Regions from separate parts of the Tardiphaga sp. genome, predicted to be linked through region 1. Evidence: predicted binding sites of a transcription regulator. Region 1 holds the regulator's gene; the other holds the start of a gene.
What was found. The regulator LexA, encoded in region 1, represses DNA repair genes until DNA is damaged. The targets are predictions, from matches to a motif close to TGTTCNNNNTGTGTTCNG.
Positions count from the first base shown of each region.

Region 2: ACEK02_RS11410 (PA0069 family radical SAM protein) is a predicted target of LexA. The motif match lies at 5,597-5,614, and genes of this name have one in related genera.

Region 1 covers NZ_JBGMOE010000122.1:40,121-47,497, reverse strand. The annotation lists gene gltX (glutamate--tRNA ligase) at 27-1,451, opposite strand; gene ACEK02_RS16740 (glutamine--tRNA ligase/YqeY domain fusion protein) at 1,652-3,322, shown strand; gene ACEK02_RS16735 (ComEC/Rec2 family competence protein) at 3,536-5,818, shown strand; gene lexA (transcriptional repressor LexA) at 5,842-6,558, opposite strand; gene ACEK02_RS16725 (N-acetyltransferase family protein) at 6,860-7,377, opposite strand, start outside.
Region 2 covers NZ_JBGMOE010000073.1:218-7,594, reverse strand. The annotation lists gene ACEK02_RS11435 (electron transfer flavoprotein-ubiquinone oxidoreductase) at 1-359, opposite strand, end outside; gene ACEK02_RS11430 (uracil-DNA glycosylase family protein) at 515-1,342, shown strand; gene ACEK02_RS11425 (glycosyltransferase family 39 protein) at 1,450-2,958, opposite strand; gene ACEK02_RS11420 (ribonuclease HII) at 3,041-3,766, opposite strand; gene ACEK02_RS11415 (VOC family protein) at 3,842-4,300, opposite strand; gene ACEK02_RS11410 (PA0069 family radical SAM protein) at 4,412-5,575, opposite strand; gene ACEK02_RS11405 (glycosyl transferase) at 5,776-6,345, shown strand; partial or broken gene ACEK02_RS11400 (GNAT family N-acetyltransferase) at 6,357-6,836, shown strand; gene moaB (molybdenum cofactor biosynthesis protein B) at 6,919-7,377, opposite strand, start outside.

The sequences.
Region 1 (7,377 bases):
GCGGGCAAAAGCGGCCTACAGCTATGCTAAATAGATGCCTGATCGGCCAGCCGGTCCAGACATTCCTGCCGCCCCAATACTGCCAGAACGTCGAAGATTCCGGGCGAGGTGGTCTTGCCGGTCAGCGCGACGCGCAGCGGCTGTGCGGCTCCGCCGAGCTTGATGCCTTCGGCCTCGGCAAAGGCGCGTGTCGCCGCCTCGGTATTCGCAGCGGTCCAATCCGTAACGCTTTCCAGCGCCGTGCGCAGTTTGCCGATCAACACCCGGGTTTCCGGCGTCAAGGCGGCCTGCGCCTTTGGCTCCATCGCCAGCGGGCGATCGGCAAAGATGAAGTTGGCGCCGTCGATCAGTTCGATCAACGTCTTGGCGCGTTCCTTCAGGCCCGGCATGGCGCGCAGCAATTGGGCGCGGGTGGTGTCGTTGAGCTTCGGCTTCAGGTCGAGGCCGCCGGGGACGTAATTCAGTACGTCCTCGAACATGGTCACGAGGGATTGATCGTCGGTGTGACGGATGTAGTGACCGTTGAGATTTTCGAGCTTGGCGAAATCGAAACGCGCGGCGGAACGGCCGATCCCCGACAGGTCGAACGCGTCGATCATCTCCTGGGTCGAGAAGATTTCCTGATCGCCATGGCTCCAGCCGAGCCGTACCAGGTAATTCCGCAGGGCGGCCGGGACATAGCCCAGCGCGCGATAGGCTTCGACGCCAAGCGCGCCGTGGCGCTTTGACAGTTTCGAGCCATCCGGTCCGTGGATCAGGGGAATGTGCGACATGCTGGGGACGGTCCAGCCCAGCGCGTCGTAGATCTGCTTCTGGCGGGCGGCGTTGATCAGATGGTCGTCACCGCGGATGACATGGGTCACGCCCATGTCATGGTCGTCGACGACCACGGCCAGCATGTAGGTCGGGTTGCCGTCGCCGCGCAGCAGCACGAGATCGTCGAGGTTCTCGTTCTGCCAGACCACGCGGCCCTGTACCTGATCCTCGATCACGGTCTCGCCCGTGAGCGGTGCCTTCAGGCGGATTGTCGGCTTGATATCGGGGCGCGGATCGGACGGATCGCGATCACGCCATAGCCCGTTATAGAGCTTGGACTTGCCCTCGGCGCGGGCCGTCTCGCGCATCTGCTGCAGCTCCTCGGCACTGGCATAGCAATAATAGGCCTTGCCCTCGGCGAGCAATTGCTCGGCGACCTCGCGGTGCCGGCCGGCACGGGCGAACTGGAAGACCGTGTCGCCATCCCAATCAATGCCCAGCCACTTCAACCCGTCGATAATGGCGTCGATCGCAGCATCGGTGGAGCGCTCGCGGTCAGTATCCTCGATCCGCAGCAGCATCTTGCCGCCGGTCTTCTTGGCATAGAGCCAGTTGAACAGCGCGGTGCGTCCGCCGCCGATATGGAGGAAGCCGGTCGGCGAAGGAGCGAAGCGGGTAACGACGGGAGTGCTCATAGCAAAGGGTTCGATCAATTCGGGGGTGACTGTTGGCGGGCGTTTATCACAACGACAGGGCGCTGTCTCACGGCGAATAAATGCGGTTTTTGGGCCGGAACCGGATCGGAAAATGCCCTTTCGCGGGATCCGGCGCCTGATCCGGCCCTTGGCGCGGCCTTCCGGATTTGGCACATAGGGCGCAGCTTGAAAGGCAGCAAATGACAGACGAATCGGTATCCGACGCAGGCCGTGACTTCATCCGCGACATCGTTGCGGCGGACCTGCAATCCGGCAGGCACAAGAGCGTGGTGACGCGCTTTCCGCCGGAGCCCAACGGCTACCTGCATCTCGGCCACGCCAAGTCGATCTGCCTGAATTTCGGCATTGCGGAGGAATTCGGCGGGCACTGCAACCTGCGCTTCGACGACACCAATCCGACCAAGGAAGAGCAGGAATATATCGACGCGATCCAGCGCGATGTGCGCTGGCTTGGTTTCGAGTGGGGGGAGGGCAACCTGCATTTCGCCTCGGACTATTTCGAGCAGCTGTATGCTTGGGCCCAGGACCTGATCCGCGCCGGCAAGGCCTATGTGGACGATCAGTCGCAGGAGGAAATCCGCGTCAAACGGGGCACGCTGACCGAGCCCGGTCAGAACAGCCCGTTCCGGGATCGCAGCGTCGAGGAAAACCTCGACCTGTTCACCCGCATGCGCGCAGGCGAATTTCCGAACGGCGCACGTGTACTGCGCGCCAAGATCGACATGGCGTCGGGCAACATCAATCTGCGCGATCCCGTGATCTACCGCATCCTGCACGCGCATCATCCGCGCACCGGCACGGCATGGAGCATCTATCCGTCCTATGACTTCGCGCATGGCCAGTCCGACGCCATCGAGCATGTGACGCATTCGATCTGCACGCTGGAATTCGAGGACCACCGTCCGTTGTACGACTGGTGCCTGGAAAACCTGCCGGTGCCGTCGCGCCCGCATCAGTATGAATTCGCGCGCCTCAACATGACCTACACGCTGCTGTCGAAGCGCGTGCTGACCGAACTCGTGCGCGGCGGCCATGTCACCGGCTGGGATGATCCGCGCATGCCGACGCTGGCCGGCTTGCAGCGCCGCGGCATTCCGGCCGAAGCGCTGCGTGAATTCATCAAGCGTATCGGCGTCGCCAAGGCCAACTCGACCGTCGATATCTCGATGTTCGATTTCGCCGTGCGCGAGACGCTGAACCGCACGGCGCAGCGGCGCATGGCTGTGCTGAAGCCGCTGAAGGTGGTGATCGAGAACTATCCCGAGGGACAGGTCGAGCAGCTCGAAGCGGTCAATCATCCCGATGATGAAGCGCTGGGCACGCGGCAGATCCCGTTCGGCCGCGAGCTCTACATCGAGCATGACGACTTCATGGAAGAGCCGCCGAAGAAATTCTTCCGCATGGCGCCGGGCCGCGAGGTCCGTTTGCGCTACGGCTATTTCATCACCTGCAAGAGCGTCATCAAGAACGATGCTGGCGAGGTGGTCGAACTGCGCTGCACCTATGATCCGGAAACCCGTGGCGGTAATGCGCCGGACGGCCGCAAGGTCAAGGCGACGATCCATTGGGTGAGCGCCGCGGATGCCGTGCCGGCGGAAGTGCGTGTCTATAACCAGCTGTTTGCCGATCCGCAGCCCAATGCGGCCGAGTTCGCATCGCAGATCAATCCGGAGTCGCTGGAGACACTCAGCGGCGCCATGCTTGAGCCGGCGCTGGCGAGTGACAATACGAGCGACGTCGTGCAGTTCGAGCGTCAGGGCTACTTCTGCCGTGACAAGGATTCAGCGCCGGGCAAGCTCGTTTTCAACCGCACCGTCGGTCTGCGCGACAGCTACGCCAAGCTCGCCTGAGCTCAGGTGTAGGTAAAGCACCGGGGCGCTTGCGCCGGTGCGAAACCCATCACGGTCATGTTTGGTGTTGATGGGTTTCGCGAAGACGCTCTACCCATCCTGCCGCCCTCCGCAGCCCCAGGGATTAGTTTTCGGATTCTGCATCCGTTCCGCTAGTCGCCGGCAGCCCTTCCGATAGCATTCGGGAGGGCGAGCGTGGCGTGCGGGCGTTCGATGGCGCGGGGCGGGGATCAGCAACAGCGGCGGGGCCGATCCGGTACGGCGACCACATGGCCGCCGCCGGCCACGGCAGGCGTTGCTCTTCCGTCAGCGTCGTCATCAACTTTGCGCGTCGAGAAGCTCCGGACGTGGGTGCAGGCCGAAGCCGGTCCCGGTCGCTTGCTGCCCTGGGTGCCGATCGCTTTCGGCAGCGGCATCGCGCTGTATTTTGCCGCCGAGCGCGAACCGGTGGCCTGGGTTGCCGCCGCGACAGCGAGCCTTCTTTGCTTGGCCGCGTTTCTGCTGCGGCGACAACGATGGTTTCCACCGATCATGCTTGTTGCAGCCATCGCGGCCGGCTTTGCTGTGGCCGCCGTGAAGACCTCACGCGTGGGGCATGAGGTTCTGGCGAAGCCGCTCTATTCCGTCGCGTTGACCGGCTTTGTGGAAACCCATGAAGAACGGGAGCGCACGGACCGCTTCGTGCTGCGCGTCGCGACGATGGACAGCCCGCGCGCCGCACCAAAGCTGACGCGTGTCCGGCTCTCGGTGAAGAAAGGGACCGCGCCTGCCGTCGGTCGTTTCATCGAATTGAAGGCAAGGTTGCAGCCGCCGCTGTCGCCGCTCCGGCCGGGCAGCTACGACTTCGGACGCGATCTGTATTTTCAGGGCATCGGCGCGTCCGGTTTTGTGACGGGCGGCATCAAGGCCGTCGATCCGCCGGTACAGCCGAGTGTGACGCTACGCTATTCGGCGACCATGCAGGGGCTGCGTGACGCCATCGACGCACGAATCCGTACCGTGCTTACAGGCGACAACCGCGCTATTGCGACAGCGCTGCTCACGGGGCGCCGCGATGCAATTTCCACCGACGTCAACGACGCGATGTTCATCTCCGGCCTCGGTCATGTACTGTCGATCTCCGGCTATCACATGGCCGTCGTCGCCGGCGTGGTGTTCTTCGCGATACGCGCGCTGCTGGCGCTGATCCCCGTGCTGACGGTGACATTCCCGATCAAGAAGGTCGCGGCAGCGGCGGCGCTGTTCGCAGCGCTATTCTATCTGCTGCTGTCCGGCGGCGAGGTCGCGACGCAACGTTCGTTCTTCATGACGGCCGTGGTGCTGATCGCCGTCATGGTCGATCGCCGCGCGGTGACGTTCCGCACGCTGGCGGTGGCCGCGATGATCGTACTGATCGTGGCGCCCGAAGCGTTGATTCATCCGAGTTTCCAGATGTCATTCGCCGCGACACTGGGGCTGGTCGCATTGGTGCAGATCGGCATGCCCGCGCTGTTTGCCTCTCCCGATCATTCCGCGACAGCGCGCGTGGCGCTATGGGGTGGACGCGAGATTGCAATGCTCGTGCTGGCCTCGCTGGTGGCAGGCCTCGCCACGACGCCCTATGCCGCGTTTCACTTTCATCGCGTCACGCCTTACGGCGTCCTCGCCAATCTGCTGGCGATGCCGGTGGTCTCCGCGCTTGTGATGCCTGCCGGCATTCTCGGGCTCGTGGCTATGCCGTTCGGCTTTGACGGCGTGTTCTGGGGGCTGATGGATCTCGGCATCCAGTGGATGATCGTGGTCGCGCAATGGGTCGCCGCGTTGCCCGGCGCCATCGGCCGGATGCCGGCCTTCGGGACCGGACCGCTGATACTAGCCAGTATCGGCATCATCGTCCTCGGACTGCTGCGCACGCCGTTGCGCTTCGCGGGGGCTGGCGTGCTGGCGCTCTCGATTGTCTGGGCGTTACTGGTCAAGCAGCCGGATGTGCTGATCTCGGGTGACGGTCACAGCGTCGCGGTACGGGGCAGGGACGGGCTTCTGCGCGTGATGCGCAGCGTCAAGGATACGTTTCTGCTGAAAGAGTGGCTCGCCGGCGATGCAGATGCGCGCCTGCCGACGGATGGCTCCCTCAGCCATGGCGTGTCCTGCGACCGCGACGGATGCATCACGCCGCTCGCTGATGGTGCTTTGGTGGCACTGGTGCTGCAGCCGGGTGCATTCACGGATGACTGCGAGAACGCGGCGCTCATCATCACGACGAAACAACCGCCAAAGGATTGCCGTGCGTTGGTGATCGATCAGGATCGCCTGCAACGAAATGGGGCGATGAGTGTGCAGCGAAAGGCGAACGGCTTTGCTATCGACGCTGTGCGGCCGCGCGGCTTGGATCGCCCGTGGTCACGCGCCATTCCCGATGAGCCATCACCCGACACGCCACAGGCGGGTCGTCCGCAGCAAAACCGGCCGCTCGATGCGACGCCGGCGGAAACTGATCTTCAACCCGAAGATCAGTAGTCCGTCAATGCGACAGCCTTGGCTTAGTAGCGCCGGTACAGGCCGATCAGCCTGCCCTGAATGCGGACCCGGTTGGGTGGCAGGATGCGGACTTCATAGGCGTCGTTGGCAGGCTCCAGCGCGATCGACGCGCCGCGGCGACGGAAGCGCTTCAGCGTGGCTTCCTCGTCGTCAATCAGGGCCACCACGATGTCGCCGGTGTCGGCGCTCTCGTTGCGCTGGATCAGCACGGTATCGCCGTCCAGAATGCCGGCGTCCTGCATGGAATCGCCGCGCACTTCGAGCGCGTAATGTTCGCCGGAGCCGAGCATGTCCGCGGGCATGCTGATGGTGTGACTGCGGGTCTGCAGGGCCTCGATCGGCGTACCTGCGGCGATCCGGCCCATCACCGGGATGGCGACAGTCCGACCGTTATCGTCATCGCCGCTACCGATGCTGGCGGCCGGACGCACCCTGCCGAGCGTGCCTTCGATGACACTGGGTGTGAAGCCGCGGCGGCCGGTGCCGCCAGTAACCGGCGCGCCGAGCTCTGGCAACTTGATGACTTCGATGGCGCGGGCGCGGTTCGGCAGCCGGCGGATGAAGCCGCGTTCTTCCAGCGCCGTGATCAGACGGTGAATGCCGGACTTGGAGCGCAGGTCGAGCGCATCCTTCATTTCGTCGAAGGAGGGCGGGACGCCGGCTTCCTTCAGCCGTTGATCGATGAATCGCAGGAGTTCGTATTGTTTGCGCGTGAGCATCTGAAGCCATCCTCAGTTGACGGTGTCGGCCGCCGCGTGCGTTTCAAAGGGCCTTCGAACGGTGAGCCTCAATCCAGGGGCGATCATTCGAAGATCGGTTGCGCGAGTTCGGGCACTCTCAAACTACTCAAAGCCACAGAATCTCGAAACAAATCATGAACGAACACTATATGTTCCATATGTGTTCCGCAATGCTTAATTTGCCGTCAACGGAAAGCGCATTGAGCGCGGCTGAGGGGCTGTTCCTGGCCGGTCGTCGATCTCTTGCCGGATACCGAAAACGCTCCTGCCGGAGCTTGCGCTATGCGGACGTCACCCGCCCGACGGGCGGCGGCGGAGTCGTGGAGCCGGTGGCTAGCGAGCGCTGAACCATGATCGTGTCGGCCCAGCGGCCGGAGCGATAGGCGACACCGGGTAGCAGGCCCACGCGGGCAAAGCCGAAGCTCTCATGAAGGCCGAGCGAGGCCGTGTTGTCGGCATCGATATAGCCGATGATCTGCCGGAAGCCGGCCGCCGCGCAGACGTCGATGAGTTCGCGCATCAACAGTCGGCCGATGCCCTGGCCGACATGTCCGTGGTGGATATAGATCGAATGCTTGACCGTGTAGCGATAGGCCGGTCGTTTGCGGAACAGCACCACATAGGCGTAGCCCACGACCTCGCCGCCTTGCGTGGCGACGAGATGCGGGAACCGTTTGCTGCGCAGGTTCTTGCGCCGGTCTCTGAGATCGTCGGGCTGCGGCGTGTCGGCGTCGCTGACGCCTTCCTCGACGCCTTGCCGGATGTGCCGGCGATAGATCGCCAGCATGGCATCCACGT
Region 2 (7,377 bases), on a different contig from region 1:
CCGAGCGAGGTGATGTAGCAATGATGATTGTTCATCAGCGGCGGCATCAGGAAGTTCGGCAGCTTGAAGCCACCGGTCTTGGTCATGAAATAGAACTGGTCATCCTTGACCTGGGTTTTCAGCGGGCAGTCCGCATCCTCGCGCCAATCCGGGATCAGCTTGTCGAGATTGACGGGATCGATCACCGCGCCGGACAGGATATGCGCACCGACTTCGGAACCCTTTTCGACCACCACGACGGACAGGTCCGCATTGAGCTGTTTCAGCCGGATCGCAGCCGACAGGCCCGATGGCCCCGCGCCGACGATCACGACGTCAAATTCCATGGACTCACGCGGCGGTAGTTCTTCAGTGCTCATGATATTGATCTCAGACCCGTTTCCAACCCGATCAGAACGCTTCTAAGGGTGTTGTTTCCCATTTTTGAGGTAAGAACAACCACCGAAATGCACAGGGGCCGTTTCGCTGGGCGGCGATCCGGCCTAGATTGGTGGCATGCCTGTGATCCCCGGCCATGACGCCTGAGCCCCAGCCCCGTGTTGCGCAACTGCTCGCCTTCTATCTGGAGGCCGGGGTCGATTGCGCATTGATGGACGAGCCGGTGAACCGGCTGTCCGACGACCTGCCGGTGCCTGCCCGGGAGCTGTCCGATGCCGGGCCGAAGCGGCCGCCGCTGACCGGCATGCCCCCTCCGCCGCCGCGCCCACCTGCCCGCGTCGAGGTCGCCCCCGACGTGGCGATTGCTGCCGCCCGCGATGCCGCCCGCACCGCACCCTCGCTCGAGGTACTGCGTGGCATGCTGGAGACATTCGACGGCTGCGCGCTGAAATCGACCGCGACCCAACTGGTGTTTGCCGACGGTAATCCACAGGCACGGATCATGTTTGTCGGCGAGGCGCCGGGCCGCGACGAGGACATCGAAGGCCGGCCCTTCGTCGGCCGCTCCGGCAAATTGCTCGATCTGATGATGGGGGCGATCGGGCTGAAGCGCACCGACGTCTATATTGCCAATGTCATTCCGTGGCGGCCTCCGGGCAACCGCACACCGACGCCGCAGGAAACGCAGATCTGCCTGCCGTTCATCCGGCGCCAGATCGAACTGGTGAATCCGGACATCCTCGTCACGCTCGGCAATCCGTCGACACAGACACTGCTGCAGACCCGCGACGGTATCATGAAGTCCAGGGGACGCTGGGTCGACTACGACACCGGCACACGCAAGATCAAGGCGCTGGCGACGTTCCACCCCGCTTATCTGCTACGCTCGCCATCCTACAAGCGCATGACCTGGATGGATCTGCGCTCGATCGCCAAGGCGCTGGAAGCACCGTCGGGGAAATAGGCCCAGTCCTCATCCCAGCCTAAACCTCAGTGGGTTTAGGCGAGATAAGCCAAGCAACTCATGGTTCGAGACGGCGCAAGAGGCGCCCCCTCACCATGGGGACCTGACTAAAGGGTCTTCGGCCGCACGATCGCCCAGCCGATCCGCAACACGGGTTGCCGGCCGTTCACCAGACGCTCGAAGGCGCGCGGCACTTCGGGCACGAGATCGGGAAAGCGCTGCGCGATCTCGGCAGGCGGTGTGCCCACCGTATCCGCCGCGCGCCACACGACGACACCGCCGCTCTCGGCGAACTTCGCTGGCGTGATCCATGGCGTGCGCGAAGGCACGGCATCATTCAGCAGATGCGGCCGTGACGCGCTCATGCCGATCAATGCGGCGAGTTGCGCATCGCCCGCGACCGCCGACAGTGGACGATTGGTGCGACGCTCGAAACTCTCACCGAAGAAGCGCCCGATCTCGCGTGCGGGAAGCGCTGTGACATCTTCGCGACCATCGACCCAAGGCAGAATCACGAGGCTTGCGAAAGCTGCCAGTGCCGGAGCGATAATCGCAAAGGCCCAAACCTTGCGCAGGATCCGCTGCCGCCGCAACGCAATCAGGTCCCCCGACGCCACGACGATGGCGAGACCCGACATGACCAGAGCGATGCCGGCACCGCCGACCACGCGATCGAGGCCGTAGAGGGCCGCAAACAAGCTGCCGAGCAGGCCCGGCGCGAGCGCAAAGAAAAACACATAGCCACGCGCCAGCGGATCGACCGGCGGGCGGAAGATGATCGGAGCTTCCTCGCTCTTCGGAACGATACGACCCCAGTTCATCGCCGTGAGCACGATTGCGCCGGTCGTTGACGCGAGCAGCCAGGCCATCAGCACGCCCCACTGCCGTGCTTTGCCGGCAAGATCATCCAGTTGGGGAAGGGCTGGCAAGACCGGTGCACCGGCCCGGATAACCCACATCGCCCATGGCAATGTCAGTACCGCGATAACCAGCAGCGCATAGAGTGGGTCGAACGACGTCAGGTTACGCCGGCCGCGCGATGTCGCCAGACCGAAGACGAGCGGCAGCGGCAGCAGCCACATGGCATGGGGCGTCGTCAGCAACAGCAGACCTGCCTCGATGGACAGCGCGAACCAGGCATTGCGTCGGCCCTGCCCGATCGCCAGCCACGCATGCAGCAGGAACATCGCCCAGAGCGGACGCGCGAGAATCAGCGGGCTGAACTCGATGCCGGGCGTGCTGAAAGCCGTAACAGTCATCGTCAGCAGCACGGCGATCACGGCCTGCGGGCCGCCAACGATAGTCCTGCCCAGCTGATAGACCGCACGGAAGGTGAGGACGGCGCAGATTTGCGCCAGCACATAGACACCGAAGACGTGATTGCCGGCGGCCCGGAACGCGATGTCCGCCAGCCAGAACGCCAGCGGCGGACCCAGATGGGTGCCGACCTGATATTCCCGGCCATAGGCCAAGACAGTGGCGAGATCGCCGGGCGGACCGCGATAGAGCAGCAGGGGGACAAACAGCCAGATCGCCGCCTGACACAGCACGACGATCCAGAACACCAGCCGCGGCCGGGCGCGGATCAGTTCGACGATCAGGGAGGTGAAACGCATTGAACGTCTGAACCGGCCAGCAGGGAATGAAGCGTGCTCAGGTGATACGGCGCGGAGCCGGGAGAGGCAACCGCCTGTCGGCTCAGGCAGATATCTCGATATCGATGGTAGTATGGACCTCGATCAGGCCTGCAGCACGGGCGCCAGCCTGATGCCGCGCACGCGCCGCAGCAACGGGCGCGAACAGGCTGCGGTGATGAATGCTGGGCCCCAGTTCATTCAGCGCGGCCATATGCTGCGGCACGCCATAACCCTTGTGCACCTCGAAACCGTAGCCCGGGCAATCCTCGGCAAGCCGGCACATCAGCCGGTCGCGCGAGACTTTTGCGATGATCGAGGCTGCTGCGATGGACAAGACCAGTGCGTCGCCACCAATGACGGCCTCGCAATCGGCCACCGTATCGATCCTGTCGCGGCCATCGACGAACACATGCTTCGGCGCATCCGGCAGCGACGCGACTGCGCGGGCCAGCGCCCATAGCGAGGCCCGCAGGATATTGTCGCGGTCGATCCGGGCGGGTGACGCATAGGCAACGGCAAATGACGAGGTGGCGCAGATTTCCTCGAACAGCGCCTCGCGCTTGCTCTCTGTCAGCTTCTTGGAATCATCGAGTCCCCTGGGGATGTTGTTCGGGTCGAGGATGACCGCCGCCGCCACCACCGGGCCGGCCAGCGGACCACGGCCGGCCTCATCGCAGCCCGCCACCGGCCAGATGCCTTTCTTGAGCAACGCGCGCTCGCGCGTGAAGCTCGGCGCTACTGCTATCTTGCGCGGCTTGGCCGGCGCTTTCTTCTCATCCCGAATCATCGGGGGATCGTGCTGAAGCAGCTCTCGGGGTGCAACCGGGAACTCAGGATCATGCCCGCTATTCAGGTCGGGCCTTCAATCGTCCAGATGCACCCGCCGGTCGTCGCCGACCTCGATACCTGGGGCCACAACTACATCCCAGGCGTGTCCGTCCGGATCGGCAAAGTAGCCTGAATAGCCGCCGTAGTCGGTCTTGCGCGCCGGCTTCAGCAGCGATCCGCCACAATCGACGGCGAAAGCGAGGACCGCATCGACCTCGTCTTCCGAGCGACAATTCCACGCCAGCGTACTGCCGCGAAACGCCTGCGGCCTGGGATGGTCAGGCAATGTCGCATCCTGCGCCAGTTGCTCCCACGGAAACAACGCGAGAACGCTGGCGCCGGTGTCGAAAAAGGCGATGGCGTCGCCAGAGGCACGGGCCTTTCGCGTAAAGCCCAGCGCTTCGTAGAAGGCAATGCTCCTGCGCATATCCGCGACGCCCAGCGTGATCACCGTCATGCGCGCGATCGGCGCGGGTGGTTTCTTCGTTGTCATGCGCGTCACTCCTAGACTCACTCTATAGATCGAAAAGAGGGACGCTGGCAGGCTCTGGTTTCCTGCCAACGTCCCCTCTCCACCACTCCGTATGCTGCGAGACCTGCGGAGTTAGAACAGATTCAATTGCTTCCCGGCACCGGCCGGCTTCTCGAAATGATCGAGGGTCAATTTCGAACGACGCTTGTTGAGACCAAGCTTCGTGCAGGCTATCTCGAAGCGGCGGCCAATCATCCAGGCCATCGGTCCGGTGCCCTTCATGCGGGTGCCCCATTGCGAGTCGTAATCGCGGCCACCGCGCATTTCGCGGATCAGCGTGAAAACATGCCGATAGCGGTCCGGATAATTCGCGATCAGCCACTCGCGAAACAGGTCGCGCACTTCCATCGGCAGCCGCAGCAACACGTAGCTGGCTTCCTTGACGCCGGCATGAGCGGCGGCATCGAGAATGCGCTCGATCTCGCTGTCATTCAGTGCGGGGATCACCGGCGCCACCATCACCGTGGTCGGAATGCCAGCCTCGGATAGCTGCCGCAAAGCTTCCAGCCGCTTCGACGGCGTCGACGCGCGTGGCTCCATGGTGCGCGCGAGTTTCGCATCGAGCGACGTCACCGACAGCGCCACCTTGACCAGATTGCGCTTCGCCATCCGCGCCAGAATATCGATATCGCGGGTCACCAAAGCCGACTTGGTGACGATGCCGACGGGATGACCGGCCTTCTCCAGCACTTCGAGAATGCCGCGCATCACCTGACGCTCGCGCTCGATCGGCTGATACGGATCGGTATTGGTGCCGATCGCAATCATCTTCGGCTCGTATTCGGCGGCCGCCAGCTCCTTCTCGAGCAGCGCCGGCGCATCGGGCTTCACGAACAGCTTCGACTCGAAATCCAGCCCCGGCGAGAGGCCGAGATAGGCGTGGGTCGGCCGGGCGAAACAATAGACGCAACCATGCTCGCAGCCGCGATAGGGATTGATCGAACGGTCGAAGCCGATATCCGGCGACTCGTTACGTGTGATGACCTTGCGCGCCGTGTCAGTGGCAACCACGGTCTTGAATGGCGGAAGCTCGTCTAGGCTCTGCCAGCCATCGTCGAAGGCGACCCGGGCCTCGGCCTCGTAACGCCCGCTGTCGTTGGACTGGGCGCCGCGACCCCGTCGCCGCTGCTTGTCGATCGCCACCGCGATCTCCGGAAAAGGGGAAAGCGCACCCGCCGGTTTATCGGAGGGCGCCGGGACCGGCGGGTGCTTGAGGGCAGCGATCTGGCGACTCATGAAGCCACGATAGCGCAGATAAGGAACAAATCAAGAACATAAATGGGGATGGCGCACAGGGCAGGCACTGTGCATTCTCCGACCGCCCTTTGGACTACCGCTTAGGCTTGCCCCAAATTGCCGCGGCTGACAGTGCTGCGTAGAGTATGACGAAATGATAACGCAGTTGGGTGCTTGTTAGAGGTATCAACCCGAAATCCATGCTGAGCGTGATTATCCCCACCGAAGGCATCGAACAGCCCGCTGTTGCGACACTGGCAGCGCTGGTGCCGGGCGCGGCTGCCGGTGTGATCCGCGAAGTGCTGCTGGTCGATCGTGCCGGCACCGATGTCATCGAACGCGTCGCCGATGTCGCTGGCTGCGGCTTCCTGACCTCGCAGGGCTCGCGCGCTGCGGCAATGGCCGCCGGCGCCAAGCAGGCGCGTTCGCCGTGGCTGATGTTCCTGCATGCGGGTGCCGTGCTCGATGCCGGCTGGATCGAGGAGACCCAGCAATTCATCCAGCGCGTCTCGACCAGCAATCGCCCCCGCGCGGGCATTTTCCGCTATGCGCGCTCACCCTATGATGAGCCCGGATTTGGCGATGGCCTGAAACACATGATCCGCGTGATCACTGGCCCCAAGGCCGATCAGGGACTCTTGATCGCACGCGACCATTACGACCGGCTTGGCGGCTACGCCCCCGATGCCCGGCGCTCCGAGGCCCGGCTGCTGCGTCAACTCGGGCGGTCGTCACGCACCCTGCTGCGCAGTCGGATCATCGTCGCCTGACCATGGCAGCGGTGTTACGCGATCTCCAGCCCGGCGATATCGACTGGGTCATCCGCAGCCACGGCGAACTCTATGCGAGTGAATACGGATTCGACGCGTCCTTCAAAGCGCTGGTGGCTGACATCGCCGCAGAATTCGTCGCATCATGCGATCCTGCGTGGGAGCGATGCTGGATCGCCGAGAAGGATGGCGCGCCCGTCGGCTCGCTGTTTCTCGTGAAGGCATCCGACGACGTCGCCAAGTTTCGGCTCTTGCTGATCGATCCCAAGGCGCGCGGACAAAAGCTCGGCCTGCGCATGGTGACGGAAGCCATCGCCTTTGCGCGGCAATGCGGTTATCGCAGGATCACCCTGTGGACCCAGAGCAATCTCGGCGCCGCGCGAAAAATCTATCAGGATGCCGGCTTCGCGTTGGTCGCCACCGAGCCGCATCGCAGTTTCGGGCAGGATCTGATCGGCGAGACCTGGGACCTCGACTTGCAGGATGGGTAGAGCGCAGCGCGCCGAAGCGAAACCCATCAATCAAGTGCCGCAGGCGATGGGTTTCGCGAAGACGCTCTACCCATCCTACACATCAGGCCGACGCACCCTTCGCTTTCGGGCGTCGCAGATGCTCGTCCAGCCGCGGCATGATCTCGACGAAATTGCACGGCCGCGTGCGGTAATCCAGTTGCGCCGCGAGAATGCCGTCCCAGCCGTCGCGGCAGGCGCCGGGCGAGCCCGGCAGGCAGAAGATGAACGTCGCACCTGCCGTGCCTGCCGTAGCCCGGCTCTGGATCGTCGAGGTGCCGATCTTGGCGTGGCTCAGCATGTGAAATGCAATCGAGAAGCCATCCATGCGCTTCTCGAACAGAGGCTCGATGGCTTCCGGCGTGACGTCGCGGCCGGTGAATCCCGTGCCGCCGGTCGTGATGATGGCGTCCACGCCGGGATCGGCAATCCATGCGCGCACGATCGTCCGGATCGCCTCGACATCGTCCGTGACGATCTCACGCTTCGCCAGCGTGTGACCGGCCGATGTCAGCCGATCGGC